Regions from separate parts of the Mesorhizobium humile genome, predicted to be linked through region 1. Evidence: predicted binding sites of a transcription regulator. Region 1 holds the regulator's gene; each other region holds the start of a gene.
The links. Region 1 encodes HrcA, which represses chaperone genes, less so after heat shock. Its sites were predicted from a motif close to GTTAGCACTCNCNNNNNGNGAGTGCTAAC; they were not measured.
Positions count from the first base shown of each region.

Region 2: the regulator HrcA is predicted to act here: its motif matches at 2,250-2,278, upstream of groES (co-chaperone GroES).
Region 3: the regulator HrcA is predicted to act here: its motif matches at 1,387-1,415, upstream of groES (co-chaperone GroES).

Region 1 is NZ_JAVIIV010000034.1:19,471-24,878, forward strand. Features, by position in the region: gene rdgB (RdgB/HAM1 family non-canonical purine NTP pyrophosphatase) at 1-244, opposite strand, end outside; gene RFM52_RS30740 (VOC family protein) at 244-654, opposite strand; gene rph (ribonuclease PH) at 839-1,555, opposite strand; gene hrcA (heat-inducible transcriptional repressor HrcA) at 1,774-2,871, shown strand; gene RFM52_RS30755 (hypothetical protein) at 2,943-3,140, shown strand; gene RFM52_RS30760 (PQQ-dependent sugar dehydrogenase) at 3,258-4,589, shown strand; gene RFM52_RS30765 (LysE family translocator) at 5,076-5,408, shown strand, end outside.
Region 2 is NZ_JAVIIV010000006.1:144,438-149,845, forward strand. Features, by position in the region: gene RFM52_RS12045 (Hsp20/alpha crystallin family protein) at 152-661, opposite strand; gene RFM52_RS12050 (Hsp20 family protein) at 746-1,222, opposite strand; gene RFM52_RS12055 (usg protein) at 1,464-1,742, opposite strand; gene RFM52_RS12060 (hypothetical protein) at 1,756-2,103, opposite strand; gene groES (co-chaperone GroES) at 2,427-2,741, shown strand; gene groL (chaperonin GroEL) at 2,804-4,432, shown strand; gene RFM52_RS12075 (hypothetical protein) at 4,500-4,712, shown strand; gene RFM52_RS12080 (helix-turn-helix domain-containing protein) at 4,785-5,186, shown strand; gene RFM52_RS12085 (DUF982 domain-containing protein) at 5,167-5,408, shown strand, end outside.
Region 3 is NZ_JAVIIV010000029.1:559-5,966, forward strand. Features, by position in the region: gene RFM52_RS29285 (hypothetical protein) at 1-376, opposite strand, end outside; gene RFM52_RS29290 (class I SAM-dependent methyltransferase) at 366-1,250, shown strand; gene groES (co-chaperone GroES) at 1,480-1,776, shown strand; gene groL (chaperonin GroEL) at 1,840-3,495, shown strand; gene RFM52_RS29305 (TetR/AcrR family transcriptional regulator) at 3,569-4,177, opposite strand; gene RFM52_RS29310 (zinc-dependent alcohol dehydrogenase family protein) at 4,291-5,301, shown strand; gene RFM52_RS29315 (OsmC family protein) at 5,340-5,408, shown strand, end outside.

The sequences.
Region 1 (5,408 bases):
GAGCGTCGACGCACAGGCCGGAATCGTCCGACAGCGCCGGCAGGCCGGTGGCCTTGGCGGCCGCGTAGGCCTTGATATAAGCGTTCTCCTCGAAGGTGGTGCCGGTCTCGTCGGGTTCGGCAAGGCCGTATTCCTTGGCCGACTTCGCCTCGAAGCCGAACGGCGCCATCAGGTCGGCGAATTCGCGCAGCTTGCCTTCATTATGGCTGGCGACGACGATTTTCTGTCCGTTGAGGGAATGCATCAAAAACCCCAGATCCTTGGCTCGGCGAACTCGATCGAATTGCCCGACGGGTCGCGGATATAGATCGAATGCCCGCCCTGCGGCCATTCGAAATCGCTTTCGATGGCGATGTTCCTGGCCGCGAGGTGCTTGCGCCATTCGGCGATTTCATCGGCGGTTGCGGCGAAGCAGAGATGTCCCTCGCCGGCCGTGCCATGCGGCGGCACTTTCAGGCGAGCGTCGGGCGGCGGCGGTATCTTGGTCGCCTCGGCGTTGAAGAGAAGCAGCACGCCATTGCCGCAGCGGAAGAAGACATGCCGGCCTTCGACCTTGCCCAGCGCCTCGAGGCCGATGATGTCGCGGTAGAAGGCTTCGGCCGCGGTCAGATCGGTGACGTAGAGGGCGGATTCGAGGATTGCGGAGGGTATCACGAGGCCCCCCTCTCTGCCCTGCCGGGCATCTCCCCCTCAAGGGGGGAGATTAGCAGCTTCGGCCTAGGCGCCTTTCCTGCAACGTAGACGATTGGCGAAACCCAAGGCGACATCCAATCTCCCCCCTTGAGGGGGAGATGGCCGGCAGGCCAGAGAGGGGGGCCCAGGCTCGACATCCGAAAACCTACGCCACCGCCATCTGCTGCAGGCTAACCAGCCGCGAAATCCCCTTCTTCGCCAGGCCCATCAGCGCGCCAAACTGCTCCTCGGAGAAGGGCTCGCCCTCGGCGGTGCCCTGGATCTCGACGATGCCGCCCTTGCCGGTCATGACGAAATTGGCGTCGGTGCCGGCCGAGGAATCCTCCAGGTAATCGAGATCGATGACCGGCTGGCCGTCATGGATGCCGCAGGAAATCGCCGCGACATGATCCTTCAGCACCTTGGCGACGCTCACCATCTGGCGCGCTTCCATCCAGCGCAGGCAATCGTAGAGCGCCACCCAGCCGCCGGTGATCGAGGCCGTGCGGGTGCCGCCATCGGCCTGGATGACGTCGCAGTCGACGGTGATCTGCTGCTCGCCCAGCGCCTGCAGGTCGACCACGGCGCGCAGCGAGCGGCCGATCAGCCGCTGGATCTCCAGCGTGCGGCCGCCCTGCTTGCCGGCGGAGGCCTCGCGCCGCATGCGCTCGCCGGTCGAGCGCGGCAGCATGCCGTATTCGGCCGTCACCCATCCCTTGCCGGAATTGCGCATCCAGGCCGGCACCTTTTCCTCCAGGCTCGCCGTGCACAGCACATGCGTGTCGCCGAACTTCACCAGGCACGAGCCTTCGGCGTGCTTGGAGACGCCGCGCTCGAAGGAGATGGCGCGCATTTCGTCGGCTTGGCGTTTGGAAGGACGCATCGAGGCCTCTTGTCTTTCTTCTTATTTCGGAATCGTGGCCGGCTTGTAGACGCATGCGACGCAAGTCGCAAAGGAAAATGGGGTCGCAAAGGAAAACGGGCCGGTTGACCCCAAACGCAGCACCGTGACCGCAACGCGGCACTGTGACCGCAGCGCGGCACCGGGTTGCGCCGGTGTGGCTTAAGTCTATATCTTTCAACAGGAGGTTTCTCGCCGGTATGAACAAACCAGTCGATCCGACGTCCCAGAGTCCCGGGTTTCAGTCGCCGGTCCTTCAGTCACTCGACATGCGCTCGCGCGATATTTTCCGGCGGATTGTCGATTCCTATCTGCGCGACGGCGAGCCGGTCGGCTCGCGCAGCCTGTCGCGCATCCTGCCCTCCTCGCTGTCGCCCGCCACCATCCGCAACGTGATGAGCGACCTCGAGCATCTCGGCCTGATCTACGCGCCCCATGTTTCCGCCGGGCGGCTGCCGACTCAGACCGGCCTGCGCTTCTTCGTCGACGCCTTCATGGAGCTCGGCGACCTTTCCGACGAGGAGCGCCGCGTCATCGAGGCGCAGGTGCGCGCCTCCGGCTCGGGCGCGACGCTGGAGCATATGCTGACCGAGGCCAGCCAGATGCTGTCCGGCATGTCGCGCGGCGCCGGCCTCGTGCTCGCCTCCAAGAACGAGGTGGCGCTGAAGCACATCGAATTCATCCAGCTCGAGCCCACCAAGGCGCTCGCCGTGCTGGTGTCGCAGAACGGCGATGTCGAGAACCGCGTCGTCGACCTGCCGGTCGGCACCACCGTGTCGCAGCTGCACGAGGCCTCGAATTTCCTCAACGCCCATATCCGCGGCCGAACGCTGGCCGAGGCGCGGGCGGAAATCGCCCGCATCAAGGACGAGACCAGGGCGGCCCTCGACACGCTGTCGCAGGATCTGGTCGAGAAGGGCCTCGCGGTCTGGGCCGGCGCCGAAAGCGGGCTGCCGGCGCGCCTCATCGTGCGCGGCCGCGCCAACCTCCTGGAAAACGTCACCGCCCAGGCGGACATCGAATTGCTTCGCCACCTGTTCGAGGACCTGGAAACCCAGGACGGACTGCTGCAGCTGCTCGACCTCGCCGAGGAAGGGCCGGGCGTGCGCATCTTCATCGGCTCGGAGAACAAGCTGTTTTCGCTGTCCGGCTCGTCGCTGGTCGTCGCCCCCTATCGCGACAAGGACGCCCGTGTCGTCGGCGCGCTTGGCGTCATCGGCCCGACCAGGCTGAACTACGCCCGCATCGTGCCGATGGTCGACTATACGGCACAGCTGATTTCGCGCATGCTGCGCTAGGTGTATCGATATCCAGGTGAGGCCGGCCTGACCTGAATCTCGACGCGGCTGAGGGCGCAAAGGAGAAAAACATGGCGCTGGAATCGCTCAAGGCCCAGATCGACCTTCTGCTTCAGGAAATGATCAATCAGCCCGAGGACGAGCACGAGATCCAGGAACAGTTGCGCGAGAAATTGCGGGAGCTGCGCGCCATGGGCCTGCCCTTGCCTGCCGACCTCGTCGAGCTGGAAAAGCGGCTCGACGACGACCTGGATGGCGAAGAGGCCTGAGCCCGGCGCCTCGTCAAATCCGCGTGCGCAAGCTTCCCTTCCGGACCGGTTGCCCAATATGTCCTGGGTCCGGGCGCCTGATCAATTGAGGCGCGTTGGCGGACGACGGAGAACAGCATGATGCGGATCGCCGGCCTCGCGCTGGTCCTTGCCACCGGCGCCTTCGCGCAGCAGGCCGATCAACCCTTGCTCAGCGGTGAAAAGGCCTTCGGCGACTGGAAGGCCGACCGTCCGGGCGTGCGCCGGCTGCTGAAGCCTCAGGACCTGCAGAAACCCTATGTGACGGAGTCCGCCACGAACGGCGGCGACGTCATCGATCGCCCCGAAGGCGCCACGCCGAAACTTCCGCCGGGCTTCTCGGCCGAGCTGGTCGCTTCCGGCATCGACAGTCCGCGCGTCGTGCGCGTGGCGCCGAACGGCGACCTCTTCGTGGCCGACAGCCGGGCGAACCAGGTCCGTGTCTACCGTCTGGCCGAGGGCAGCGCCAAGCCTGCCGAGGCGTCGATCTTCGCCAAGGGCCTGACCCGGCCCTACGGCATCGCCTTCTACCCGCAGGGCGACAAGCCGCAGTGGGTCTATGTCGCCAACAGCGACAGCGTCGTCCGCTTCCCCTACCGCGACGGCGACCTCGAGGCTTCGGGGAAGCCGGAGACCATCGTCGCCAAGATCCCGGCCAACCATCACTGGACGCGCGACATCGCCTTTTCGCCAGACGGCAAGACGCTCTATCTGTCGGTCGGCTCCGGCTCCAACATCGCCGAGGATATGGGCGCCAAGCCTAAGGGCGGTGTCGAGGCGTGGGCGAAATCGCAGCCGCTGGGCGCGGCCTGGGGCTCGGAGGAAGGCCGCGCCGACGTGCTGGCCTTCGACCCCGACGGCAAGAACCGCAGGACCGTCGCCACCGGCCTGCGCAACTGTTCCGGCATGACCGTGCAGCCGGCGACGGGCGCGCTTTGGTGCGTCGTCAACGAGCGTGACGAGCTTGGCGACAATACCCCCTTCGAATATGCGACCGCCGTGAAGGACGGCGCCTTCTATGGCTGGCCCTGGTATTATATCGGCGACAACGAGGACCCGCGCCACAAGGGCGCGCGCCCCGACCTCGCCGGCAAGGTCACCGTTCCGGATGTGCTGATGCAGGCCCATTCGGCGCCGCTCAACATCACTTTCTACGAGGGCGGCAATTTTCCTGCCGATTATAAGGGCGATGCTTTTGTCACCCTGCACGGCTCATGGAACCGCGATGTCCGCACCGGCTACAAGGTGGTGCGGCTGAGATTCAAGGACGGCAGGCCGACCGGCGAGTATGACGACTTCGCCACCGGCTTCGTCATTGCCGACGACGCGGTCTGGGGCCGGCCGGTCGGCGTCGCCGTGGCCAGGGACGGCGCCCTGATCCTCACCGAGGACGGCAACGGCACCATCTGGCGCATTAGCTATGGTGGGTAGCTGTTTGGGATGACTGCCGTTGTCGAGCGGCAAGGCATTCACCGCTCATTTCCATGAAATCAGCGCAAACGCTGGCGATTTGCCGAAGCCTCCCCAACCTCGTCATTCTAGGGCGGAGCAAGGAGCGAAGCGACGCGCGCAGACCCTAGAATCCATGCCGTTACCTTGGCCGAAGGATGCAAACGGCGTAGAAATCTGCACCATTGCGGCGCGTCGAAGTCATGGCATGGATCCTCGGGTCTGCGCGCGTCGCTTCGCTCCTTGCTCCGCCCGTGGATGACGACTGGGTGGGCGTCTCGGCCAATCTCCAAGCTATGCGACCCCACCAACGCAGACATAGCCGACCGGTCAAAATTCTTCTCGCTGCGGAAACCAACTCCTTACATCGCTGGCGCAACGAATCCCGCCGTGAGGGAATTACCGTCGAACCGACATCATGATAAAAGCCCGGCTCTAAATCGGTTCCTACGGCCAGTTTCCAAAACCATGACACTCACCGGATTCCTCGCTTACAGCGCCGCGCTCGGCGTCGCCGCCGCCATTCCAGGCCCCGGCGTCACCGCCCTTGTCGCCCGCGCGCTCGGCTCCGGCTTCCGCTCGTCGCTGGCCATGTCGTTCGGCCTGATGCTCGGCGACCTCACCTATCTCACCGCCGTCGTGCTCGGGCTTGCTTTCGTCGCGCAGACCTTCGGCATGGTCTTCCTCGCCATCAAATGGGCCGGCGTCGCTTACCTGGCCTTCCTTGCCTGGCGCTTCTGGACCAGCGGCATCACGCCCGAGACCGTCGAGGCGCGAAAGGCCAAGGGCGGCCTGTTGTCG
Region 2 (5,408 bases), on a different contig from region 1:
CTGAGCAGAGAGCTGCGGCTGTGGAGCGACGTGGGTCACGACTGGGGTTATGGCACCTGATTGGGCCTCTACCCGGACGACCAGCTTCCAGAGACCGTCAACGAAGTCGCCCGGGCTGCGGCGTGCGGGCCGCAACCCAGGCGTCGATGCATCAACTCTTGATGTCAATGCGCTTGACTTGCGACTGTGCCTTCTCGCTCTTCGGCAAGGTGACAGTCAGCACGCCATTCCTGAAGCGCGCCTCCACCTCGTCTTCCTTGACCTCGTAGCCGACCGGGATGCGGCGCTCGAACCGGCCATAGTAGCGTTCGGAGAACTGCCTATCCTTGTCGTCCGTCTCGGAGCGTTTCTCGCCCCGCAGCGTCAGCACGCCGTCGTCGAGCAGGACCTCGATGTCTTTCTGTTCGAGGCCCGGCACCTCGGCGGTGACCTTGATCTCCTTCTCTCCGTTGGAGATCTCGACGCTCGGCCAACCGGCGCCGAGGGCGGAGACACCGCCGAAAGACGGCAAACGGCTGTCGAAGCCGCGGAAAACATCGTCGAACAGGCGGTTTACCTCACGATGCAGCGACAGGAACGGATCGCGTTCGCCGTCGTGGAACACGCTTGGAAGCTGGTTGCCGTTGCTCCGGCCCCAGGGGATCAGATCACGGACACTCATAATTTCCTCCTCTCTGTTGAAAAGGCTTCCTATTGCGCCGGGCAATGTGCCCGGCGCTTGCGCGAGTGCGCCGACAAGAGACACTCAGGCGGCGTGCTTTTCGGCTTCGATCTTCTTCATCGCGCCTTTGGGCATCGCCTTGTCGGCTGCGATCTCGATCCGGCGCGGTTTCATCTCTTCCGGAATCTCACGCTTCAGGTCGATCGTCAGCAGGCCATTCACCAGGCTGGCGCCGACGACCTTCACATGATCGGCAAGCTCGAAGCGGCGCTGGAATGCGCGACCGGCGATGCCTCGATGCAGGTATTCACTCTTATCCTCGCCGGCTTTCTGGCCTGAGACCATGAGCATGTTCTGCTCCTGGGTAAGGTCCAGTTCGTCCTGCGCGAAGCCGGCCACCGCCATAGTGATGCGGTAGGCGTCTTCGGCGGTCTTGGCGATGTCGTAGGGTGGCCAATTGTCGACGGTTTCGATGCGGCTCGCCGTTTCGAGCGCGTTCAACATTCGATCGAAACCGATGCTCGACCGGAACAGCGGAGTGAAGTCAAAATTGGTTCTCATAGCTACATCCTCCATTGAGCAACATAGATACGAGGCGCGCCAAGGAAGCGGCGCCCCTTGACCTTGCCAGTCTCTCAAGCACCGGCAAAATCGATCTGGGAATTCAACACCGGAACGTCAAGACCCGGCCGCGAACCCGCCTTCAAGGTCGTGAAAAAGTCACCCTTTTCGTCTGCATCCAGGCGAGCAAATGATGAAGTGAAGGCGGCCGCACGACACGACCGCCTTGCGGCGCTGATCTTCACTGGAGCGCGATGACCCCGTCGACAGCCCGCCATTCTGAGGGCCTAATGAGCCGATGGTGGGCGACCCGGACGGAATGCAAGGCGCCCGCCAGTTCGCGTTCCCAAAAGCCTAGAAAGCCCCTCAGCGCGGGGAAATCCGGGGCGAGATCATAATCCTGCCACACGTAAAGCTGGAGCAGGCCGGGATGGTCGGGCAGATGATAATGGATCTCGGCAGTGGTCAAGCCGTAGCCGTTCATCTGCAAGCGGAATTCCCTGCTGACCGCGTTCGCCATCGCCTTCTGCGTCTCACGCGCTCAGCCGATCGATCAACTGCGGATGGTCGTCATCGGCAGCGCCGCTGGGCGGCGGGGCGAGCGCATCAAGCCGGCGCAACGCATCCATGATGTCGTCGAAGGAGACCGGCCGCCCGGTGCCCGGCGGCTGGCGCAGTGCCGGCATCGATTCCACGGCGCAGGCGTCGGACGCCCAGGACGAAAGGATCGCCCGCTTTTCCCATATGTCGAGCGAGCCGTCCTCCAGCACATCCCGCGGGTGCTGAAAATGGCTGGCCGGCGACAGCAGCCGATCGAGGGAAAGGTCTGATATTTCGGGAGCAAGGGAAGGGATGATCGGCGAAAGCGTCTGTCGGTTCATTTCTGTCCTCCGTCTCCAAAACTCCTTGTTTCGGGGTGCAACTTCTCAGCGGCCCCGGCGGTGCCGATAATTTTGTTCAGCTCAATCGCGAATTCAAGTCTCTCATTTCGTCGACGCGACCCGAATTTACCGCATGTTTTCAGAGCAGTAGCACTCAACATTCGAGAGTGCCAAAAAATTTTCACCCCCCTCTTGAAAGTGAACGGAGGCAAAATTAGCTCGACATGCGCGCGACGCCGAAAGGGTCGCGTGAGCCCCGCTCCGGTCCTACCGGCCCGGAGCGGAGGAACCTCAAAAATCTGTTTGTCCTGAAGGAGAACGATATGACGTTCCGTCCATTGCATGACCGTATCCTGGTCCGCCGCATCGAAGCTGAAGAGAAGACCGCCGGCGGCATCATCATCCCCGACACTGCCAAGGAAAAGCCGCAGGAAGGCGAGGTTATCGCCGTGGGCCCGGGCGCCCGCGACGAGAGCGGCAAGCTCGCGCCCCTCGACGTGAAGATCGGCGACCGCATTCTGTTCGGCAAATGGTCCGGCACCGAGATCAAGCTCAACGGCGAGGACCTGCTCATCATGAAGGAAAGCGACGTGATGGGCGTGATCGAGCAGGTCGCGACGCTGAAGAAAGCCGCCTGACCGGGGGCTTCGATCGAACCGCAACCCAGTCAAAGACAACTGCCTAGAAAAGGAGTGATCCAATGGCTGCCAAGGAAGTCAAATTCCATTCCGACGCCCGCGAGCGCATGCTGCGCGGCGTCAACATCCTCGCCGACGCGGTGAAGGTCACGCTTGGTCCGAAGGGCCGCAACGTCGTCATCGACAAGTCGTTCGGCGCTCCGCGCATAACCAAGGACGGCGTCACCGTCGCCAAGGAGATCGAGCTCGAGGACAAGTTCGAGAACATGGGCGCGCAGATGGTCCGCGAAGTTGCTTCGAAGACCAATGATCTCGCCGGCGATGGCACGACCACCGCTACCGTTCTCGCCCAGGCGATCGTTCGCGAGGGTGCCAAGGCGGTGGCTTCCGGCATGAACCCGATGGACCTCAAGCGCGGCATCGACAAGGCGGTGGACGCGGTCGTCACCGAACTCAAGACGAATGCCCGCAAGATCACCAGAAACGACGAGATCGCTCAGGTCGGCACCATCTCGGCCAATGGCGATGCCGAAATCGGCCGCTTCCTGGCCGAGGCTATGGAAAAGGTCGGCAACGAGGGCGTCATCACCGTCGAGGAAGCCAAGACCGCCGAGACCGAGCTGGAAGTCGTCGAAGGCATGCAGTTCGATCGCGGCTATCTCTCACCCTACTTCGTCACCAACCAGGACAAGATGCGCGTGGAGCTCGACGAGCCCTATGTGCTGATCCATGAAAAGAAACTTGGCAACCTGCAGGCGCTGCTTCCCGTGCTCGAGGCCGTGGTGCAGGCCGGCAAGCCGCTGCTGATCATCGCCGAGGACGTCGAGGGCGAAGCCCTGGCTACGCTCGTCGTCAACAAGCTGCGCGGCGGGCTGAAGGTTGCCGCCGTCAAGGCTCCGGGCTTCGGCGACCGTCGCAAGGCCATGCTGGAGGATATCGCCATCCTAACCGGCGGCACGGCCATCAGCGAGGATCTCGGCATCAAGCTGGAGAACGTAACGTTGGCGATGCTCGGCCGCGCCAAGAAAGTGGCCATCGAGAAGGAGAACACTACCATCGTGGACGGCGCCGGCAAGAAACAGGAAATCCAGGGCCGCGTCACGCAGATCAAGGCGCAAATCGAGGAGACCACCTCCGATTACGATCGCGAGAAGCTGCAGGAGCGGCTGGCCAAGCTCGCCGGCGGCGTCGCGGTGATCCGTGTCGGCGGCGCGACGGAAGTCGAGGTCAAGGAGAAGAAGGACCGCGTCGACGACGCGCTGCATGCCACGCGCGCCGCGGTCGAGGAAGGTATCCTGCCTGGCGGCGGCGTTGCCCTGCTCAGGGCGGCCAAGGCGCTCGACGCCGTTGCGGTCGACAATCCCGACCAGAGATACGGCGTCGACATCGTGCGGCGGGCGATCGAGGCTCCGGCGCGCCAGATCGCTGAGAATGCCGGATCGGAAGGCTCGATCGTCGTCGGCAAGCTGCGCGAGAAGACCGACTTCGCCTTTGGCTGGAACGCCCAGACCGGCGAATATGGCGACCTCTACACGCAGGGTGTGATCGATCCAGCCAAGGTAGTGCGCACCGCGCTTCAGGATGCCGCTTCGGTAGCAGGACTGCTCGTCACCACGGAGGCCATGGTGGCCGAAAAGCCGAAGAAGGAAGCCGCCCCCGCCATGCCCGCCGGCGCCGGCATGGACTTCTAAAACGCAGACGTCGCCCGCTCCCGGTCCGGGGAGCGGGCGCTTGCGACGGACAAGATGGGAGAAATCTATGGACACGATAAGCGGGTCGGTTCCGGGACCGACGCATCCGGCAAGCGAATTCCTCGCCTACGAAGCCGAATGCCGCAACGCGCTGAAGCCGCTACTGGCAGGCTTGCTGGACACCGCCGAATCCGTCGGATGGAACCGGCGTACTGTCGCCTCGACGTTGATGTTTTTGGCGGCGCAGCATGTGTCAGCGGAAACGTCTGGACGAAGTTGACCGGGACGGGCCAGCCTCGGCTTCTATCGCCTCGGGACGACGTTTCATGATCGCGGATGGAGGAGGATAGCCATGATTGCGGGACGATTGCGCGAATGCCTGAAAAGACTGAGATGGGGCGCCGCCGACTTGGCAGAGGAACTTGACTATCCGCCGAGCGAGGTGGCTCGCTGGCTGGACGGTAGCGCCCAGGTGCCGCTTGCCGTCGCCGCGTGGCTCGAGGCATTGGTGAAGGCTCACAAGGCGCTGCCGCCGCCAGGACTGGCCCAGTCGGGATCCGTGTTGCTGGCTTGGCCAATGGAGCGGTTGGCTGTCCTGAGTTCTGAGACCGACACAACAAAGCATGAAGCGTCGAAAGGGATTGTCCTTCGACCTTCCTATCCGCGTCGCCACGCCGTCGCAGGTAACCGTCGCGCCGGCGGGATGGCGGCACAGTCGAAAGGAGCTTCAGACAATGAAACACGACCACTTTAAGGAAGCGGTTACCATCCTCGTCGGCATGGGCCTGCCGGTGAGACTTGAGACGGTGATGCAAGCCTATGCCGTGCTCCAGGACTGGCCTGCCGCGACCAGGAGCAATGCCCATGCCATTGCTCTCAATGCCTGCAAGGCTGGCCTTGCCGGCGATATCGAGCCCGAAACAGTCAGAGCAACCCTCGTTGCCTTCGCCCGTCGTCACGACATCCTGGTGCCGGA
Region 3 (5,408 bases), on a different contig from region 1:
GCGTCTGTTCTCGCGTACCCAGATTGTTGAGGCTGCTCTTGACGATGACAGGGCCTCGCCAGCCGTGGTCCCTATCGATCACCGCGCCGCTGACGCGTCGCTTCGAGATGTCGGCGGCGGCGATGTTGAGGCAGAAGGGAAAGGTGCGCGCGTATTCGACATATTCAGGTGGCGTAACAGTCGCGTCGACATGCAGTACCGCGATATCGGCCTCCGGCTTGGCCGAAGTGCCCGTAAGAACGCGCACGGAATGCCCCCGGCGCTTCAACTCCTCCAGCAGATCGAAGAGCATGTACGGGCTGTCGCGGCGCAGCAACGGCCCGCGACGTCGTTCAAACCCGTCAAACTCATGCGTGATCACCGCGATGCGCGCCATGCCCGCCCCCTTGGCTTATCAAGCGTCGTCGATTATTCGGTCGAATACAACGCGTTGCCGGGGTGGGATTTGCATGACGGAGCATTGGAATGCAATTCGCAAACATTGGCAGCTGCTCGGCTCACCTCTGCGGCCGCCGGCGGAGGTGGTCGAAACCTACGACCGTGAGCTCGAGCTCGCCCGGTCGCATGTCGTGATGTTCGGCGTGACGCCCGAGCTCGCCGGGCTTGGCGCCAGGATGACGGCGGTCGACGAGTCCGCCGACATGATCGCCGGCATCTGGCCAGGCGATACCGATACGCGCAAGGCGGTGCAAGGCGATTGGTTCGACCTGCCATTTCCCGGCGCAAGCGTCGATGCGCTGATCGGCGATGGATGTCTCTCGGTCATCGGCGCCGCCGAGTTCAGGCGTGCACTGTTTGCGTCGATCGCGCGTGCGCTGAAAGACGACGGGCGCGCCGGCATCAGGCTTTATGTTTCCCCCGAAACCCCTGACGACCCGAAGGATGTCCGCGCCCTGGCGCTGAGCGGCGGCGTCGCGACCTTCCACGAGCTCAAATGGCGCGTGGCGATGACCGCAATCGGCGCCGCGCCCGACTACATCATGCCGGTGAGGAGAATCCTCGAACAATTCGACAGGATGTTTCCTGACCGTGAGGAGCTCTCGGCTCGAACCGGCTGGGAACTGCCCGTCATCGGAACCATCGACGTCTACCGGAACTCGCCGGCCATCTACAGTTTCGCGCCGGTGGCGGCTCTTGTCCAAGAGGCCGAGGCGTATTTCAGCGATGTCGGCATTGCCTCGACCGGCACATACGGGCTCGCCGAACGCTGCCCGTTGCTGGCGCTGCGGTCGCCGAAGCGCCGGGACTAACGGATGAGATTGCTCGTCGGCGCCTCGCGACACCCGTCGCTTTTCGGGCTGGCGTTCCACGCGAGAAAAATTTCGCGCCGCTTGCCTCTTGCGCGCGCCTTGACTCCGGCAAGACGCCAGCCTATCTCAGCGCCACGTTAGCACTCGCCTTTAGTGAGTGCTAACCGATGTCCGGCGGCCTCGCCGGATGGAGGAACAGTTCTCACCGTTCTCATTCGAGGAAGAAAACATGGCAAAGTCCAAGTTCCGCCCGCTTCATGACCGCGTGGTCGTTCGCCGGGTTGAATCCGAATCCAAGACCGCCGGCGGGATCATCATCCCGGATACGGCGAAGGAGAAGCCGCAGGAAGGCGAGATCATCGCCGTCGGCTCCGGCGCTCGCGACGAAAACGGCAAGCTCGTGCCGCTGGACGTCAAGGCCGGCGACCGCATCCTGTTCGGCAAGTGGTCGGGCACTGAAGTCAAGCTCAATGGCGAAGACCTTCTGATCATGAAGGAATCCGACATCATGGGCATCATCGGCTGATCATCGGCCTCTCCATCAACTGAATTTTCGGGCTCTTCCCGAGTCCCTGTCAGGAGCTAAACAATGGCTGCAAAAGACGTAAAATTCTCCCGCGATGCTCGTGAGCGCATGCTGCGCGGCGTCAACATCCTCGCCGACGCGGTGAAGGTCACGCTCGGCCCCAAGGGCCGCAACGTCGTCATCGACAAGTCGTTCGGCGCCCCGCGCATCACCAAGGACGGCGTCACCGTCGCCAAGGAAATCGAGCTTGAGGACAAGTTCGAGAACATGGGCGCGCAGATGGTCCGCGAAGTCGCTTCGAAGACCAACGACATCGCCGGCGACGGCACGACCACCGCGACCGTACTCGCCCAGGCGATCGTGCAGGAAGGCAACAAGGCCGTTGCCGCCGGCATGAACCCGATGGACCTCAAGCGCGGCATCGATCTCGCCGTCGCCGAAGTCGTCGTCGCTCTCGGCAAGGCTGCCAAGAAGATCAAGACCTCCGAGGAAGTCGCCCAGGTCGGCACGATCTCGGCCAATGGCGACGAGTCGGTCGGCAAGATGATCGCGGAAGCGATGCAGAAGGTCGGCAACGAGGGCGTCATCACCGTCGAGGAAGCCAAGACCGCCGAGACCGAGCTGGAAGTCGTCGAAGGCATGCAGTTCGACCGCGGCTACCTCTCGCCCTACTTCGTCACCAACGCCGACAAGATGGTCGCCGATCTGGAAGACGCCTACATCCTGCTGCACGAGAAGAAGCTCTCCAACCTGCAGGCCATGCTGCCGGTCCTGGAAGCCGTCGTTCAGACCTCGAAGCCGCTCCTCATCATCTCGGAAGACGTCGAAGGCGAGGCTCTGGCCACGCTGGTCGTCAACAAGCTGCGCGGTGGCCTGAAGATCGCCGCCGTCAAGGCTCCGGGCTTCGGTGACCGCCGCAAGGCCATGCTGGAAGACATCGCCATCCTCACCGGTGGCCAGGTCATCTCGGAAGACCTCGGCATCAAGCTCGAGAATGTCGGCCTCAACATGCTCGGCCGCGCCAAGAAGGTGTCGATCTCCAAGGAGAACACCACCATCGTCGACGGCGCCGGCAAGAAGGCCGAGATCCAGGGCCGCGTCGCCCAGATCAAGCAGCAGATCGAGGAGACCACCTCGGACTACGACAAGGAGAAGCTGCAGGAACGTCTGGCGAAGCTCGCCGGCGGCGTTGCCGTGATCCGCGTCGGCGGTGCGACCGAAGTGGAAGTCAAGGAAAAGAAGGACCGCGTTGACGACGCCCTGAACGCGACCCGCGCGGCCGTGGAAGAAGGCATCGTCGCCGGCGGTGGCGTTGCCCTGCTGCGCGCTTCGGCCAACGTCAAGGCCACCGGCGCCAACTCCGACCAGGCTGCCGGCATCAACATCGTGCGTCGTGCGCTGCAGTCCCCGGCCCGCCAGATCGCGGCGAACGCCGGTGCGGAAGCCTCGATCGTTGCCGGCAAGATCCTCGAGAACAAGGGCGCGACCTTCGGCTTCAACGCCCAGACCGGCGAGTATGGCGACATGATCGCCATGGGCATCGTCGACCCGGTCAAGGTCGTGCGCACGGCTCTCCAGGACGCGGCCTCTGTCGCCGGCCTGCTGGTCACCACCGAAGCCATGATCGCCGAAGCTCCGAAGAAGGAGTCGGCTGGCGGCGGCATGCCTGGCGGCATGGGCGGCGGCGGCATGGGCGGCATGGGCGGCATGGATTTCTAATCCAAGCTACCAAGCTGATACGGAAAGGGCGCCGAGAGGCGCCCTTTTTGTTTGCGTCTGGAGATCCGAGTCCTCAGGCGACGCTCTCCGCCTGCTGCGCCACTTTGCCAGCAAGCACCGCCTGCTCGACCAGCGCCGCGACCTCGTCGGCCACCGCCTGCAGCGGCGCGCGGTCGCGGGTGGCGCGGGCGATCACCATCAGGCCTTCCAGCGAAGATTCGACCAGCAGCGCCAGCGCCTGCGCGCGCCGCTCCGGCACCCCTGCCCTGACGAATGCCTGGCGCAGCAGGCCGATCCATTGCTCGAAAGCCGAGCGGCAGATTTCAACCAAGTCCGGAACATCATTCGGTGCGTCGAGCACGACCGGCGCAACCGGACAGCCGAGCGAGAATTCGTTGTCCTCCAGCATGCGGGCCACCGACTGGTAGATGTGGTGCACGGCAACGGCGGGATCGCTTTCCTCCAAAAGCGCCGCGCCCAGCCGCTCCGTCACGTCGGCGACGCTGGCGCGCGTCACCTCGACGACCAGCTGGTCCTTGCCACCCGGAAAATGGAAATAGAGCGAGCCACGGGGTGCTGCGCTGGCGCTCAAGATGTCGTTCAGCGACGTGCCGTGATAGCCACGCTGCCGGATGAGCCGCGCCGTCGCCTCGATCATGCGGGTGCGTGTGTCCGTCGCCACGTCGACCTCTCGAATGTCAACCTCTGTCAGGAATGCACATTATAGGGCTTGCCCCCAATATGACAATCGGTCTACATAATATGTAAATCGGTCTACATATTTCGGAGGCAACAATGCAAACCTATCGGCTCGTGGAGCGAGGCGGCACCGACAAACTGGTGCTGCGCGAGGAGGCGGTGCCGCGGCCAGGTCCGCGTCAGATCGTTATGCGGGTGCACGCCACGTCGCTGAACCGGCGCGACACGATGATCCTCAACGGCAGCTATCCGCTGACGCCACGCGACGGCGTCGTGCCGCTGAGCGACGGCGCCGGTGAGGTGGTGGCGGTTGGCGATGCCGTAACGCGCTTTGCCGTCGGCGACCGTGTGACCGGCAGCTATTTCGCGCGCTGGATCGACGGCCGCATGCATCCGGGCATCGTCGACCAGCTCGGCTGCACGCTGGACGGCATGCTTTGCGAATATGCGCTGCTTGACGAGCAATGGGCCGTGCGGTTGCCCGACCATCTCTCCTGGCGAGAGGCGGCGACCTTCACCTGCGCCGGGCTGACCGCCTGGAGCGCACTGACGGGCGCCGAAATTCCAAAGCCGGGACAATGGGTTCTCGTCATCGGCTCAGGCGGTGTCGCGCTGTTTGCGCTGCAGTTCGCCAAGCTCATGGGTTGTCGCGTCGCCGCCGTCACCTCGCGCGCCGAGAAGGCCGACAGGCTGCGCGCGGTCGGCGCAGATCTGGTCTTCGCGGCAGCCGAAACGCCAGAATGGGGCGTGAAGCTGCGCGAGGCGACCGGCGGCATCGACCTGGTCGTCGAGACCGGCGGACCGGCGACCTTTCAGCAATCGCTGATCGCCAGCGCGCTTTACGGGCGCATCGTGCTGCTCACCGTACAGGATCAGGAGGGCAAATCGGTCGAAATCCCGGGTGCCGTCTACCAGCGCAGCCTCGTCACAATCGGCCGACTGTTCGTCGGCAGCCGCAACGGGCTGGAAGCAATGCTTGCGGCCGTCGCCACGCACCGGCTGAAGCCGGTCATCGACAAGGTCTTCCCGTTCACGGAGGCGCGCGAGGCCTACCGTCATTTCCAGCAGGGCGACGTCTTCGGCAAGGTCGTCATCGACGGTGCGTAACCGCCACACCTTCCCGCAAAACAGAGAGGAGATCAGCCATGACAGTTCGTGAAGCCTCGGCCGAATGGCAGGGGACGCTCAAGCAAGGATCCGGCCGGCTGCGGCTG